2 linked regions of the Pseudoduganella albidiflava genome follow. Each later gene encodes a partner of the first gene's protein in a complex. Links are inferred from orthologs where the notes say so. Each region holds a gene or a part of one and is shown on either strand. Other genes may lie near its edges.

Region 1 (3,696 bases):
CAAGGTGATGTTCAACTTCCAGGCGCATATCCACCAGGCCAAGCAGCTGATGAAGGATCCGGCGACCCTGCCCGATGCACTCAACCACCTGGGCGGGCTGCTGCCATGTGAACCGGACAATACGGAATTGCTCTACCTGATCGCCCTGTGCTACCGGGCCGCCCGCGACTATCCGCTGGCGGTCAAATACCTGGAGTTCACCCTCGATAGTGGTGCGGCCCATGATTCGCCGGCCGGCCACCTGCTGGCCGAAGTACGGCGCGAGCAGGCGGCAAGCCGGCAGGCCTGAAGGGTAATCTCTCCAGCGCTTGCTCCTCCAGCGCTTACTTCTTCTTCAGCAGGGGCACCAGGTACTTGCCCGTCACGCTGTCCGGATTGGCCGCCACCTCTTCCGGCGTACCGGTGGCGATGATGCGTCCGCCGCCGGCACCGCCTTCGGGGCCCAGGTCGACGATCCAGTCGGCGGTCTTGATCACGTCCAGGTTGTGCTCGATGATCACCAGCGTATTGCCCTGGTCGCGCAGGCGATGGATCACCTTCAGCAGCAGGTCGATGTCGTGGAAGTGTAGCCCCGTCGTCGGCTCATCCAGGATATACAGCGTGCGCCCCGTGTCGCGTTTCGACAGTTCCAGCGACAGTTTCACGCGCTGCGCTTCGCCGCCGGAAAGCGTGGTGGCGCTTTGCCCCAGCTTGATATAGCCGAGGCCCACGTCGAGCAGTGTCTGCAGCTTGCGGGCGATGGTCGGCACGGGCTTGAAGAACGTGTGCGCGTCTTCCACCGTCATGTCCAGCACTTCGGTGATGCTCTTGCCCTTGTAATGCACTTCCAGCGTTTCACGGTTGTAGCGCTTGCCGTGGCAGACATCGCACGGCACGTAGACGTCCGGCAGGAAGTGCATCTCCACCTTCAGCACGCCATCGCCCTGGCAGGCCTCGCAGCGGCCGCCCTTCACGTTGAACGAGAAACGGCCGGCACTGTAGCCTCGTTCCTTCGCCGTCGGTACCGTGGCGAACAGGTCGCGGATCGGCGTGAACAGGCCCGTATAGGTGGCCGGATTCGAGCGCGGCGTACGGCCGATCGGCGCCTGGTCGACGGAAATCACCTTGTCGAAATGTTCCAGACCACTGATGGTCTCGTGTTCCGCCGGTTCCGTCTGCGAACCGTACAGGTGGCGCGACAGGGCCGGATACAGCGTATCGTTCACCAGGGTCGATTTGCCGGAACCGGAAACGCCCGTCACGCAGGTCAGCAGGCCGACCGGCACCGACAGCGTCTGGTTCTTCAGGTTGTTGCCCTTGGCACCCGTGATCACCAGCTGGCGGTTCGGGTCCGCCGGATGGCGCTTCTTCGGCACGTCGATCTTCAGCGAACCGTTCAGGTACTGCGCCGTCAGCGATTCCTTGTTCTTCAGGATATCCTTCAGCGAACCGGCCGCGATCACGTCGCCGCCATGCACGCCGGCGCCCTTGCCCATGTCGACGATATAGTCGGCGGTGCGGATGGCATCCTCATCGTGCTCCACCACCAGCACGCTGTTGCCGATGTCGCGCAGGTGCTTCAGCGTGTCGATCAGGCGGTCATTGTCGCGCTGGTGCAGGCCGATGGACGGCTCGTCGAGCACGTACATCACGCCGGTCAGCCCGGAACCGATCTGCGACGCCAGGCGGATGCGCTGCGCTTCGCCGCCGGACAGGGTATCGGCCGAACGGTCGAGCGACAGGTAATCCAGGCCCACGTTGTTCAGGAAGGACAGGCGCGCCACGATTTCCTTGATGATGCGGTCGGCGATGTCGCGCTTGGCGCCTTTCAGCTTCAGCTGCTCGAAGAACGACAGCGTGTCGCGCAGCGGCTTCTCGGCGATCTCGTAGATCGCCTTTTCCTGCTTGCCGGTACCGACCTTCACGTGGCGTGCTTCCACGCGCAGGCGTGCGCCTTCGCAGGTGGGGCATTTCTTTTCGTTGATGAACTTGGCCAGTTCTTCCTTCACGGCCATCGAATCCGTTTCACGGTAGCGCCGCGCCAGGTTGTTGACCACGCCTTCGAACGCATGTTCCTTGACGACGGCACGGCCGCGTTCATTGACATACGAGAACGGGATGTTCGTCTTGCCCGAGCCATGGAGCACGGCGTTCTGCGCGGTGGCGTTCAGTTTTTCAAATGGCGCATCGAGGTCGAAACCATAATGGTTCGCCAGGCTTTGCAGCATCGAGAAATAGAATTGATTGCGGCGGTCCCAGCCCTTGACGGCACCGGAAGCCAGCGACAGGTTGGGGAATGCCACGATCCGCTTCGGATCGAAGAACTCGATATGGCCCAGGCCGTCGCACTCGGGGCAGGCGCCCATCGGGTTATTGAACGAGAACAGGCGCGGCTCCAGCTCCTGCAGCGAATAGCCGCAGCTGGTGCAGGCGAACTTGTTCGAATACACATGCTCCGTGCCGGCATCCATGTCATAGGCGACCGCGCGGCCGTCGGCCAGGCGCAGCGCCGTCTCGAAACTTTCGGCCAGGCGCTGCTTGATTTCCGGAGTCACCTTCACGCGGTCGATGACCACGTCGATCGTGTGCTTTTCCGTTTTCTTCAGCTTCGGCAGGTCGTCCACTTCGTAGATCTTCGCATCGTGCGTGCCGCTCTGCACGCGGAAGCGCACGAAGCCCTGGGCCTGCATCTGCTCGAACAGGTCGACGTGCTCGCCCTTGCGGTTCGCCACCACCGGCGCCATGATCATCAGCTTGGTGCCTTCCGGCATGGCCAGCACGGCATCGACCATCTGCGACACCGATTGCGCCGACAGCGCATGGTCAGGGTGGTTGATGCAATACGGCGTGCCCACGCGGGCATACAGCAGGCGCAGGTAATCGTGGATTTCCGTCACGGTGCCGACGGTGGAGCGCGGATTGTGCGACGTGGCCTTCTGCTCGATCGAGATGGCCGGCGACAGCCCTTCGATCAGGTCGACGTCCGGCTTCTCCATCAACTGCAGGAACTGGCGCGCATAGGCCGACAGCGATTCGACATAGCGGCGCTGGCCCTCGGCGTACAACGTGTCGAACGCCAGCGACGACTTGCCGGAGCCGGACAGCCCGGTAATCACGATCAGCTTGTTGCGAGGCAGATCGAGGTTGATGTTCTTCAGGTTATGGGTACGCGCGCCGCGGATGCGGATTTCTTCCATGTATGTATGTGCCTTGAGTATGCGAGGAAAAACGACAGGGACGGCCAACCTGAACTGTCACCCGCTTGGCGTGTGCGGCGTCCGGAGACCAACCAAGCCACAATGCTGGCGTTCGATTCGATTTCAAGACCATTAGAACATTTTGATGCGGGTCAGGACGCGAACTAGCCGTGGCTGATGAATACTGTATATAATACCAGTATTCAAAATCCGCTGCGCACCTCACGCGGAAATTTCCCGAACTTGCATCCGAAGTTGCATCCGAACTTACCCGGAATTACCTGGAAATACCCCAAAATTCATCTGCCGTGTGGCCCGTGGTCCACAGGCGCTGTCTTATAATGATCGTTTGCTAAATATTCACGCAGGAGTACTACATGGCATCTGTCAATAAAGTCATCATCGTCGGCAACCTGGGCCGCGATCCGGAGATCCGCTACATGCCGAGCGGCGATGCCATCGCCAACATTGCCGTTGCCACATCCTTCAAGTCGAAGGATCGCAACACGGGCGAACAGAA
Region 2 (4,261 bases), 3.8 Mb from region 1 along the record:
GCCGCCGCTGCCGCCCCGCAACCTGCTGCTGCAGGCGCTGGGCCCGGGCCCGGCGGTCCAGCCGGACGTGTCGGCATGGTCGCTGGCGCCGGGCGACGTCTACCTGCTGTGCAGCGACGGCCTGCACGGCGAATCCAGCCGGGAAGCCATCGCGGCCGTGATGGCGCAGGCCCGGGAAGACAATCTCGACGCGTGCTGCGCCGAACTCGTGGACATGGCCAAGCGCGACGGCAGCCGCGACAACATCACCGCCGTGCTGCTGCGCTGCCACGGCTGAGCATCGGCGGTCCTGACGGGCGACTGGGCGAGCGTGCTTGGACTATAATATTGCCTTGCCGCCCGGCGGTCTGGCGGTGACGCCGGCGATCGCCGCAGCATTGGCCAGCACCGTCAGTACGATCCACGTGAGCAATCTTCGTCAGTAATCTTTGTCAATTAGCTTCGTCAATAAGCTTCGTCCACAACCATCGTCAGCCACCACAGTCAGCAGTCACGCCAGCCCTCCCGCCGCATGCCCTTCGACTTTACACGAGCACTTCCCAAACCCGGCAACCGCTTCGCGCTGCCCGCGCTGTATGGTTCCGCCGATTCCTACGCGCTGGCACAGGCGGCGCTGCAACTGAAGATCGAAGGCCGCATGCTGGCCGTCATCGTGGCCAGCGCCAGCGATGGCCAGCGGCTGCTCGACGAGATTCCCTGGTTCGCGTCCGCCTTGCGCTGCCACCTGCTGCCGGACTGGGAAACCCTGCCCTACGACGCCTTCTCGCCGCACCAGGACCTGGTGTCCGAGCGGCTGGCCACGCTGCACGAGATCCGCAGCGGCCAGTGCGACGTGCTGCTGGTGCCCGCCACCACGGCACTGGTGCGCATGGCGCCGCCGTCGTTCCTGGCCGCCTACACCTTCTTCTTCAAGAAGGGCGAGTCGCTCGACGAGGGCAGGCTGAAAGCCCAGCTGACGCTGGCCGGCTACACGCACGTGACGCAGGTGATGTCGCCGGGCGAATACTCGGTGCGCGGCGGCCTGATCGACCTGTTCCCGATGGGTTCCGCCCTGCCCTACCGGCTCGACCTGTTCGGCGACACCATTGAAACCATCCGCACCTTCGATGCCGACACCCAGCGCTCGCTGTATCCGGTGCAAGAGGTGCGGCTGCTGCCGGGCCGCGAATTCCCGATGGACGAAGCGGCGCGCACCACATTCCGCAGCCGCTGGCGCGAAACCTTCGAGGGTGATCCTTCGCGCTCGGTGGTCTACAAGGACATCAAGAGCGGCATCGCCTCGGCCGGCATCGAGTACTACCTGCCGCTGTTCTTCGAGGAGACGGCCACGCTGTTCGACTACCTGCCGGACGGCGCGGCACTGGCGCTGGTGGGCGATATCGATGGCGCGATCCGCCGTTTCTGGGCCGATACCGAAAGCCGCTATAAATTCCTCAAGGCCGACCGCGAGCGCCCGATCCTGCCGCCGGAAGCGATCTTCCTGCGCGACGAGGCCTTCTTCACGTGCGCCAAGCGGCATGCCCGCATCACGATCGGCAAGAGCCTGGACGGCGAGCCGTCCGAGCTGTCGGCGCCGGTGCCGAACATCGCCGTCAACCGCCACCAGGACGATCCGCTGACCAACCTGCGCGCCTACGTGATGCGGCCGGACCTGCGCGTGATGATCTGCGCCGATTCGGCGGGCCGCCGCGAAACGCTGCAGCAGTACTTCGCCGAGTTCGACCTGCACCCGGCCCTGGTCGACGGTTTCGGCGGCTTCCTGGCCTCGCACGACCGCATCGTGCTGGGCGTGGCGCCGCTGCAGGCCGGTTTCGAACTGCACGCCGGCGCCGAGACGCTGGTGTTCATCACCGAGACCGAGATCTATGCCGGCTCGGGCCGCCGCGTCGGCAAGAAGAAGCAGGAAGCCGTCACGCAGGTCGAATCGATGGTGCGCGACCTGTCCGAGCTGAAGATCGGCGACCCGGTGGTGCACATCAACCACGGCATCGGCCGCTACATGGGCCTGGTGAGCATGGACCTGGGCGAAGGCGAGACCGAGTTCCTGCACCTGGAATACGCCAAGGACACCAAGCTGTACGTGCCGGTCTCGCAGCTGCACGTGATCTCGCGCTACTCGGGCGGTGCGCCGGAAGACGCGCCGCTGCACGCGCTCGGCTCCGGCCAGTGGGACAAGGCCAAGCGCAAGGCCGCCGAACAGGTGCGCGACACGGCGGCCGAGCTGCTCAACCTGTATGCCCGGCGCGCCGCGCGCCAGGGCCATGCCTTCGAATACTCGTCGCACGACTACGAGCGTTTCGCCGAAAGCTTCGGCTTCGACGAGACGCCCGACCAGGCGGCCGCGATCCTCAACGTGATCCGCGACATGACCTCCGGCAAGCCGATGGACCGGCTGGTGTGCGGCGATGTCGGCTTCGGAAAGACCGAGGTGGCGCTGCGCGCCGCCTTCATCGCCGTGATGGGCGGCAAGCAGGTGGCGATCCTGGCGCCGACCACGCTGCTCGCCGAGCAGCATGCGCAGACCTTCGCCGACCGCTTCGCCGACTGGCCCGTGAAGATCGCCGAGATGTCGCGCTTCCGCACCGGCAAGGAAATCGCCACCGCGATCAAGGGCATGGCCGACGGCACGCTGGACATCGTGATCGGCACCCACAAGCTGCTGTCGGAAGACGTGAAGTTCACCCGCCTGGGCCTTGTCATCATCGACGAGGAACACCGCTTCGGCGTGCGCCAGAAGGAAGCGCTGAAGTCGCTGCGCGCCGAAGTGGACGTACTGACGCTGACGGCCACGCCGATTCCCCGCACGCTGGGCATGGCGCTGGAAGGCTTGCGCGACTTTTCCGTGATCGCCACGGCGCCGCAAAAGCGCCTGGCCATCAAGACCTTCGTGCGCAGCGAGGATGGCTCGATCATCCGCGAGGCGATCCTGCGCGAACTGAAGCGCGGCGGCCAGGTGTACTTCCTGCACAACGAAGTGGAGACCATCCAGAACCGGCTGGCGCAACTGACCGAGCTGGTGCCCGAGGCACGCATCGCCGTCGCCCACGGGCAGATGCACGAGCGCGACCTGGAAAAGGTGATGCGCGACTTCGTGGCGCAGCGCTACAACATCCTGCTGTGCACCACGATCATCGAAACCGGTATCGACGTGCCCACCGCGAACACCATCATCATGCACCGCGCCGACAAGTTCGGCCTGGCCCAGCTGCACCAGTTGCGCGGCCGGGTCGGCCGTTCGCACCACCAGGCCTATGCCTACCTGCTGGTGAACGACGTGCAGTCGCTGTCGAAGCAGGCGCAGCGCCGGCTCGACGCGATCCAGCAGATGGAAGAACTGGGCAGCGGTTTTTATCTCGCCATGCACGACCTGGAAATCCGCGGTGCCGGCGAAGTGCTGGGCGAAAGCCAGTCGGGCGAAATGCTCGAAGTGGGCTTCCAGCTGTATACCGACATGCTGAACGAAGCGGTGCGCGCGCTGAAGGCCGGCAAGGAGCCGGACCTGGCGGCGCCGCTGGCCACCACCACCGAGATCAACCTGCACGTGCCGGCGCTGCTGCCGGCCGACTTCTGCGGCGACGTGCACGAGCGCCTGTCGATCTACAAGCGGCTGGCCAACTGCGAATCGCAGGAAGCGCTCGACGGCCTGCAGGAAGAATTGATCGACCGTTTCGGCAAGTTGCCGGAACCGGCCAAGGCGCTGGTGGAAACGCACCGGCTGCGGGTTGCCGCAAAGACCGTCGGTATTGTTAAAATCGATGCCCACGGAGAAGCAGCGAACCTGCAATTCATGCCGCAGCCGCCCATCGACCCGATGCGCATCATCACCCTGATCCAGAAGCACAAGCACATCAAGCTGAACGGGCAGGACAAGCTGAAGATCACCGCGAGCATGCCCGACCTGGCGGCACGCGTCGCGCAGATCAAGACCGCCATCAAACAATTGACTTCCCCCTGAACCTAGCCGGACCAATCCAGCCCGATGAATCAAGTACAAGACGTCACCATGAACCTCGTCCTGCAAGGGCTCGACGACTGTTATCCGCGCCTCGAGCGCATCGCGGCGCTGACCGCGCCGCAGCGCGTCACGCGCATTTCCGATACGGCGCTGCGCTGCGAGGGCATCGCCTTTTCGCCCGCGCTGCGCCAGACCATCGAGGTGGCCGCCCATGCGGCCGAGCTGGACGCCACGTACATGATGGGCGCGCAGCGCCTGGCCGACTTCAAACTGGTGGCGATGGACATGGATTCCACGCTGATCACG

What was found.
Region 2: the proteins of uvrA (region 1) and mfd are in contact, whole or in part, in a crystal structure (PDB 4DFC), measured with the Escherichia coli proteins. The link is inferred for Pseudoduganella albidiflava from one-to-one orthologs.

What each region holds. Positions count from the first base shown.
Region 1 is NZ_CP036401.1:7,255,938-7,259,633, forward strand. What follows is about bases 124-3,507. They hold uvrA (excinuclease ABC subunit UvrA), read right to left. Parts: upstream 3,177-3,507; coding sequence 324-3,176; downstream 124-323. Other genes in these bases: EYF70_RS30230 (hypothetical protein), read left to right, coding at 124-289. Outside these bases: more of EYF70_RS30230, read left to right, coding at 1-123; ssb (single-stranded DNA-binding protein), read left to right, coding at 3,554-3,696. UniProt on the Escherichia coli protein: The UvrABC repair system catalyzes the recognition and processing of DNA lesions. UvrA is an ATPase and a DNA-binding protein. A damage recognition complex composed of 2 UvrA and 2 UvrB subunits scans DNA for abnormalities.
Region 2 is NZ_CP036401.1:3,431,074-3,435,334, forward strand. What follows is about bases 207-4,155. They hold mfd (transcription-repair coupling factor), read left to right. Parts: upstream 207-511; coding sequence 512-3,955; downstream 3,956-4,155. Other genes in these bases: EYF70_RS14210 (PP2C family protein-serine/threonine phosphatase), read left to right, coding at 207-277; serB (phosphoserine phosphatase SerB), read left to right, coding at 4,004-4,155. In the rest of the region: more of EYF70_RS14210, read left to right, coding at 1-206; more of serB, read left to right, coding at 4,156-4,261. UniProt on the Escherichia coli protein: Couples transcription and DNA repair by recognizing RNA polymerase (RNAP) stalled at DNA lesions. Mediates ATP-dependent release of RNAP and its truncated transcript from the DNA, and recruitment of nucleotide excision repair machinery to the damaged site.